DNA from 2 places in the Promicromonospora vindobonensis genome. Region 2 is predicted to be linked to the other one. Evidence: riboswitches for the same ligand, from Rfam matches in the RefSeq annotation. Region 2 holds a riboswitch; the other holds the start of a gene.
What was found. A riboswitch is a leader RNA that binds a small molecule or an ion and turns the genes downstream of it on or off. The one in region 2 is predicted to bind S-adenosylmethionine.
Positions count from the first base shown of each region.

Region 1: it holds a riboswitch for S-adenosylmethionine, as region 2 does, so the genes downstream of both, ACFS27_RS11075 (methylenetetrahydrofolate reductase) here and metE (5-methyltetrahydropteroyltriglutamate--homocysteine S-methyltransferase) in region 2, are expected to answer to the same signal.

Region 1 is NZ_JBHUOG010000001.1:2,447,316-2,451,340, forward strand. Features, by position in the region: gene ACFS27_RS11065 (carbohydrate ABC transporter permease) at 1-799, shown strand, start outside; gene ACFS27_RS11070 (carbohydrate ABC transporter permease) at 799-1,722, shown strand; SAM riboswitch class I at 1,817-1,932, shown strand; gene ACFS27_RS11075 (methylenetetrahydrofolate reductase) at 1,937-2,881, shown strand; gene ACFS27_RS11080 (Hsp20/alpha crystallin family protein) at 3,039-3,491, shown strand; gene ACFS27_RS11085 (golvesin C-terminal-like domain-containing protein) at 3,678-4,025, shown strand, end outside.
Region 2 is NZ_JBHUOG010000002.1:690,794-694,818, forward strand. Features, by position in the region: gene metE (5-methyltetrahydropteroyltriglutamate--homocysteine S-methyltransferase) at 1-1,478, opposite strand, end outside; SAM riboswitch class I at 1,488-1,590, opposite strand; gene ACFS27_RS16250 (Cmx/CmrA family chloramphenicol efflux MFS transporter) at 1,738-2,901, opposite strand; gene ACFS27_RS16255 (hypothetical protein) at 3,102-3,356, opposite strand; gene ACFS27_RS16260 (ABC transporter ATP-binding protein) at 3,401-4,025, shown strand, end outside.

The sequences.
Region 1 (4,025 bases), on a different contig from region 2:
GGGCGTCATGTTCTGGAACTCGACGCGCGACATCAGCCAGAGTGGGCTGGATGACGGGGGTGTAGGTCTCGCGAACTTCGCGACGGTGATCGGCTTCCAGTACTTCTGGCCGATCCTCGGGCGCACCGTCGTGTGGGTGGTCGGCGTCGTCGGCGCCACCCTTGTCGGGTCGCTCGCGCTCGCCGCGCTGCTGAACAAGTCGTTCCCCGGCCGTCGCCTGGTACGCATGGCGGTCATCGTGCCGTGGGCGTCGAGCGTCGTGATGACGACGATGGTGGTGCACTACGGCCTCGAGCCGTACTTCGGCATCATCAACTCGTTCCTCGTGGACGTCGGCCTCATCGCGTCGCCAGAGGGTTACGGCTGGACCAGGCATCCGGTCACGGCGTTCGCGTGGGCCATGGTGGTGGCGGTGTTCGTGTCGCTGCCGTTCACCACCTACACGATCCTGGCCGGCCTGCAGTCCGTTCCTGGCGAGACCGTCGAGGCGGCGCGCATCGACGGCGCCGGAGGCTTGCGGACGTACTTCAGCGTGGTGCTGCCCCAGCTGCGGGGCGCGGTGTCGGTGGCGGTGCTGATCAACATCATCAACGTGTTCAACTCGCTGCCGATCCTGCGGGTCATGACGGGGTCCATCCCCGGCTACGACGCCGACACGATCATGACCATGATCTTCAAGTATCTGCAGAACCAGCGGCAGATCGACCTCGCCAGTGCACTCTCCGTGATCGCGTTCTTCGTGGTCATCGTCATCGTGGCCGTGTACGTGCGGGTCGTCCGCCCCCTCAAGGAGGTCTGATGACTGCGATCGCCGAATCGGGGACGGCACCACGCCAGGCGGCCCGTCCGCCGTCGGACAACCGGCGGCGGGTGCGGAAGTACACCGCGGACCAGGTGCCCATCGGGTCCGTCCTGCTCCGCATGTTCACCGGGCTCGTGGTGCTGGTGGTGTTCCTGCTCCCGTACCTGATCATGTTCTTCGGCTCGGTGAAGACGAAGGCGGAGATCAGGTCGGTGGACCCGACGTACTTCCCCACGGAGTGGCACTGGGAGAACTACGTCACGATGTGGTCGACGCCCGAGACCCCGCTGGCGCAGAACGTCATCTCCACCCTCGTCATCTCGCTGTGTGCCACGCTGCTCGTGCTCGTGGTGGCGCTGCCCGCCGCGTACTACACGGCGCGGTTCCGGTTCCGGGGGCGGTTCGTCTTCCTGTTCCTCGTGATCGTCACCCAGATGATCCAGCCGGCGGTGCTCACGTCGGGCCTGTTCCGCGAGTTCATCGCCATCGGGATCCTCGACACATGGGCGGCCATGATCCTGGTCAACGCCGCGTTCAACCTCTCGTTCGCCGTCTGGATCATGCACAGCTTCTTCGCCGCGATCCCGAAGGAGGTCGACGAGGCGGCACAGATCGACGGCGCGGGCACCTTCACCGTCCTGACGAAGATCAACCTGCCGCTCGTCTGGCCGGGGATCGTGACGGCCGTGATCTTCACGTTCGTCGCGTCCTGGAACGAGTTCGCCGCCTCGCTGGTGCTGCTCACGACGCCGGGCAACCAGCCGCTGTCGGTGGCGCTCACCAAGTTCGTCGGTCAGTACGAGACGTCGTGGCACTACGTGTTCGGGGTGTCGATCGTGGCGATCGTCCCGGTGATCATCCTGTTCATGGCCATCGAGAAGCGGCTGGTGGGCGGCCTCGTGGCGGGGTCGGTGAAGTAGTCAGGAGCGTGCTTCGGCTGCACGGTGGACCAGGCCGTCTCGACCGCCGGACGAATTCCGTCCCAGTGCTGGACAATCGCTTAGCATGGTGGCGATCCCATCCAGAGCGGTCGAGAGTCCTGGCTCCCTGACACCGCAGCAACCTGCAGACTTCCTGCCCCGCAGCCGTGGCGCGTGGACGTAAGGTGCTCACGCCAGGTTCGATGGAGCAACCATGGTTGTCGAGGCCTATCCGCACCGCCCCACAGTGTCGTTCGAGCTGATGCCACCGCGTCGGCCAGAGGCCGCGCCCAACTTCTGGGAGACGGCACAGCGGCTCGTGGCGGCACGGCCCGACTTCGTCTCCGTCACCTACGGCGCTGCCGGGGGCGACCGGGCGACGTCCCGCGAGGTCCTCGCCACGCTGCTCCGCGGCACGCCGGTGCTGCCGGTGGCCCATCTGACCTGCGTGGGTGCGTCGCGTGAGGACGTGTCCGAGGTGATCGACGAGTTCCTCGAGGCAGGCGTGCGGTCCTTCCTCGCTCTGCGGGGCGACCCGCCGCGCGACGAGCCGAACTGGCGTCCGTCGCCGGACGGCGTGAGCTCCAGCGTCGACCTGGTCCGGCTGCTCACGCAGGTGGACCAGCGCCGTGTCGCCGCCGACGCCAGCGCCGCCCTGCGGGCCGCCACCCGCCCGCTCACCATCGCAGTTGCAACGTTCCCGGACGGCAACGCCGGGGCCGGCACGACGCGCGACCAGGAGGTGCGGCGGCTGCTGGAGAAGCAGGAGGCCGGTGCGAGCTTCGCGATCACCCAGTTCTTCTACCGGGCCGAGTCCTACACAGGGTTCGTCGAGGCGGCGCGTTCGGCGGGCGTGACCATCCCGATCCTCGCCGGGATCCTGCCCACCACGGAGGCCCGCCGGCTACGCCGCGTCGAGGAGCTGACGGGCGTGGTCGCGCCGGCAGACCTGCTGCGGGACCTCGACGGGCTCACGGCTCCCGACGGCGCCGTCGACCCCGAGGCGCAGCACGAGCACGGCATCCAGTACTCGGCGGCGCTCGCCCGCGAGGTGCTCGACGCCGGAGCGCCGGGCGTACACGTGTACACGTTCAACAAGCACCGGCCGGCGCTCGACCTCCTCGAACGCGTGGGCCTGACGGGCCGTGCCGCAGCCTGACCCGCCGTTCGCCGGGAGTGATCAACTGCTCTCACACTTGGCACTCTCGGGGTGAGAGTGCCAAAATTATGGCGTAGCCGGACGGCGGCCGGACCCGCCGTCGAGCGCTGCGGCCCTGGAGGGGCCAGGGCCGCATCGTCGTAGGAGGTGATGCGCGATGGCTACCTACTGGGACCCGTTCCGGGAGATGGACAGGCTGTTCAGCACGTTCGCCGGCAACGCACGCCAGTCGGGCGGCATGCCGATGGACCTGTTCCGCACGGGTGACCACTACGTCCTGTCGATGGACCTGCCCGGTGTCGACCCCGGCACCATCGACGTGTCGGTCGAGGACCGGACGCTCACCGTCCGCGCCGAGCGCACGCAACGGTCAGACGCCGACGCCCAGTGGCTGGTCCGCGAGCGGCCCGCGGGGACGTTCGCACGGCAGCTCACGGTGGGCCGCGGGCTCGCTCTCGACAGCATCTCGGCCTCGTACGCCGACGGCGTGCTGTCGCTGACCATCCCGGTCAGCGAGGAGGCGAAGCCGCGCCGGGTCGAGGTGGCACACACCGCCGGTGCGACCCCGATCGGCCAGGATGCGGAGAGCCAGCAGACCATCGAGTCCTGACCCCTGTGGGCGACGCCCGCACCTGTCGGACCCACGGGCCGCTCGTCCGGCCCGTGGGTCCGACGTGTGTCTCCCCATCGCATGGCGGACATGCCCCAGATGTGATGTACCGGGCGGTGGCCGTCGGGCCGGATACTCCACATGACCTGGATCGACCCCAGCGTGATCAGATCGTGGAGGACACCCGTGCACACACACGACCACTCGCACGAACACGGCTCGACCGACCAGACCTCGCCAGACCCGGCCTTGCGCGACAAGAGCGCGCTCGGCCGGCGTGACCTGCTGCGCAGCGCCGTCGTCCTCGGCATCGGCGCCGCGGGTGCGACGATCGCGTCGCCGGCCGGCGCGATGCCGGCCGGCGCGGCAGCGACGGGCGCGACACCGGCAGGTGCCGCCTCGGCGCGAGCCGGGGACGCCCCGCCGTCGCTCGCACCTGACCCCGAGGCTCCTGCCGACGCGCCCAGGGGCGCGCTGGCCGGCGTGGAGGTCGCAGCGCCGACGATCGCGAGCTGCGCCACCTGGGGTGCAGCG
Region 2 (4,025 bases):
TCGGACAGCTCGCCCCGCACCCAGGCGGCGCGGGTGGTCCGGATCTCGGCGGTCTGCGGGAACGAGCCGATCGTGGTGGTCGGCAGTGGCGGCAGGTTCAGCCTCGCCTGCTGGGCGGCGGCGCGCTCCGCGTACGGCGCGCGCTCCACGTCGTCGGGCGTCAGCGCCGCCGTCCGGTCGCGCACCGCCGGCACGACGACGCCGGTCGCCTGAGCGCGGGACCGGACAGCCGCCGTGGACTCGGCGAGCGCGTCGGCGACCGCCGTCCGGCCGTCCGCCAGGCCGGTGGCCAGCGTGACGACCTCGGCGACCTTCTGGTCGGCGAACGCGAGCCAGGACTTCAGGCCTGCGTCGAGGCGCGGCTCCTCGGCGACGTCGTGCGGCACGTGCAGCAGCGACGTCGAGGTGCCGACGGCGACCGCCCCGGCGCCGAGCGTGGCAAGACCCTCGAGCGTGGCAAGGCGGGCGTCGAGGTCGGCGCGCCAGATGTTATGCCCGTCGATCACTCCCGCGACCAGGGTCTTGGTCTCCAGGCCGGTCACCGGACCGGCAGGGACCGTGCCACGGACCAGGTCGACGGCGATTGCCTCGACATCGGTCCCGGCCAGCAGGGCGAGCCCGTCGCCGGCCTCGCTGCGCAGGTCGCCGTACGGCGCGGTGACCAGGATCGCCGGCCGCTCCGCAAGGCCGTCCGCACGGGACGCGGGGGAGAGGTCCGTCGCGAGCCGTGCGTAGGCCCGGCGGACGGCGTCGGCCACCTCGTCGAAGGGCACGTCGAGCAGGTCGGTGACGAGGGCGGGCTCGTCGAGCTGCACCCAGGGCGCGCCCGCTGCGGCCAGCGCGCGCAGCAGGTCGGCGTACGCGGCGACGACGTCGTCGAGCCGGTCGAGCGGGCGGAACCCGTCGGGTGCATCGTCGGCCGCCTTGCTGAGCAGCAGGAACGTGACCGGTCCGACGAGCACGGGGCGGGTCACGACGGCCTGGCCGCCGTCCGACGGCTGGGCGAGCTCGCTGAACTGGCGCACCACCCGGTCGTCCACGAACCCGATGGGGGTGCCCGGCCCGATCTCCGGGACCAGGTAGTGGTAGTTCGTGTCGAACCACTTGGTCATCTCGAGCGGCGGCTTGTCGCCCTCGCCGCGGGCCAGCGTGAAGTAGCCGTCGAGGGAGAGCGGCCCGTCCGTCGGGACCAGATCCCGGAACCGTTCGGGCACCGCCCCCAGCAGTGCGACGGCGTCGAGCACCTGGTCGTAGTACGAGAACGAGCCGGGGACGGCGGCCGTGCCGGCGTCCAGGCCCAGGTCGACGAGGTGTCGCGCGGTGGCCAGCCGCAGCTCGCCGGCCGTCGTCTCCAGCTCGTCGGTGGTGGTGCGTCCGGCCCACGACGCTTCGACGGCTCGCTTGAGCTCGCGGCGTCGACCGATGCGCGGGTAGCCAAGGATCGTGGCGGGGGACAGGTGCGTGAACTCGACTGCCATGCGTAATCAGCTCCATCGGACCTGGCGTTAGCACCTTGCCCGGCTTCGGCGATCCGGAGGCAGGTTGCTGCGGTGTCGTGGAGCCAGGACTCTCGACCGCTCTGGATGATGAGCCTGGATCGTAAGCATGCCCGCGATGTGGTCGAAAACCCGTCCACGCCTCGGGACGACGCTGGCCCTGGCGAGGACGGCGCTCGATGCCTGACACTAAAAGTGTGCCAGGCGCCGAGCGCTCCCCGGGTGCGCGCGGGTTCGCCGGTCAGCTCGCCGGGACCGCCGTCCGACGTCGGCCTGCCACGCACCCCAGCACCACGGCGACGGCGGCCAGCGCCGCACTGACCACGAGCGGCCCCGCAAGCCCGAGCGGCCCCAGCGCTGCGCCGCCGAGCACCGGCCCGACCAGTGCGCCAAGGTTCAGCGCGACGGTCGAGAACGCCCCGCCCATCGTCGGTGCGCCCTGCGCTGCTGCCATGCTGCGCGCGATCAGCGTGCCGCCTGTGGCGAACGAGAGTGCGCCAAGCACCGGGGCGAGCACCCACGCCGCGGGGGCGCTGTCCGCGAGCGCCGCCCACAGCGTCCACGCCACGACGAGCGCCGGCGTGGCCACCCCGACGACGAGGTGCCCGTGGGCGTCGGCGAGGCGGCCTGCCACCGACAGGCCTGCGAAGGCGCCCAGGCCGAAGAGCGCGAGGACGACCGGCACGAGTGCGGAGTCGAGCCCGGCGCCGTCCGTCACGAGGGGCGCCAGGTAGGTGAACGCGCAGAAGGTCGCGCCGTTCACCACGACCCCGAGCGTGAGGTGGCGCAGCAGGTCGGGGGACCGGAGGGTGCCGATCTCGGCGCGGAGGTCGACCCGGGCGTGCGGCTCGGCCGGACTCGGTCTCGCCGGCGTCAGCACGACGACGGCGACCAGCGCGAGTGCCGACACCCCCGCGATCGCCCACAGCGCCGAGCGCCAGCCCCACAGCTCACCGAGGAGGGCGCCGGCGGGGACCCCGGCGACCAGCGCGAGCGTGGTGCCGCTCAGGATCGCGGCGAGCGCCCGGCCCTGCCTGCCCGCTGGGACGATGGTCGTGACGGTCGACAGCGCCACCGCGAGGAACCCGGCGTTGGCAACGGCGGCCAGGAACCGGGTGCCGAGCAGCACGGCGTACTGGTCGGTGAGCGCGCCGACCAGGTGCGCGGCGACGAAGACCAGCAGGCACGCGGACAGGGTCCAGCGGGGCGGCAGACGGCGGCCGAGCGCTGCCGTCAGCGGTGCGCCGACGACCATGCCGACCGCGAAGCCCGAGGTCAGGTACCCGGCCTGGGCGAGGGTGATGCCGAGGTCGGTAACGATGCCAGGCACGAGCCCGGCGAGGACGAATTCCGACGTGCCTTGCGCGAAGACCGCGACGGCGAGCACGTAGAGCAGGACAGGCATGAGCGGCTCCGAAGGGAGAAAGGGGGACGGGTAGGCCGGAGCGGCACTACGGGGGCCCTTCGGATGCGCACGGACGGCGCCGGCTCAGCGGACCTCGGTCACGGGGAGCGGGCGGGCGAGGTGGTACCTCGGCGGTCTCTACAGGGGCATCTCGGGCTACCGGAGTACCGGCAGCCCGAACCTGGATGCTTCTGGAGACCTCATGCGGCGAAATTACCAGACGCCGGCAGCGGCCGCTGCCACGCGACCTCGTGGTCGAGCTGTCCGGTCGAGCGGAACAGCAGCACCTGGTGGGCATCGGGCAGTGCGGTGGCGAGGGCGCTCGTCGTCGTCCGGGCGAAGCCGAGCTTCTGCCAGAAGCCGCCCGACCGGCGGGAGAACAGCCAGGCCTGTTGCGTCCCGGCGTCGGCCGCCCGGTCCAGGGCGAACCACGCGTCCAGCAGGGGCAGCTCCACCAGGGCTTGACCTTGTCGCAGCGTCAACCCTGCACGCTGCGGTCATGACAACGGCAGAGACCTCACCCCCCGTCCCACCGGCCGGCCCGGCGCACGCGGCGATCGAGATCGTGGGGCTGCGCAAGTCCTTCGGCGACCACCAGGTGCTCGACGGCGTCGACCTGGCCGTTCCCGCAGGCTCCGTCTACGCGCTGCTCGGGCCGAACGGCGCGGGCAAGACCACCCTGGTCAACATCCTGTCCACGCTGCTGACGGCCGACGCGGGCGAGCTGCGCGTCGCGGGCCACGACGTGCGTCGCGAGCCGGCCCGGATCCGGGCGGCGATCGGTGTCACCGGGCAGTTCTCGGCGATCGACCTGTTCCTCACCGGCCGGGAGAACCTGCGGCTCATGGCCGACCTCACGCACCTCGACCGGACCACCGCGGCCCGGGACGTCGCGGGGCTGCTCGAGCGGTTCGACCTGGCCGACGCCGCCGACCGCCGCGCCCTGACCTGGTCCGGCGGGATGCAGCGCAGGCTGGACCTCGCGATGACGCTCGTCACGCGGCCGCGCCTCATCTTCCTCGACGAGCCGACCACCGGGCTCGACCCGCGCAGCCGCCGCGAGGTCTGGCAGGTGGTCCGGGAGCAGGTGGCCGACGGCGTCACCGTGCTCCTGACGACCCAGT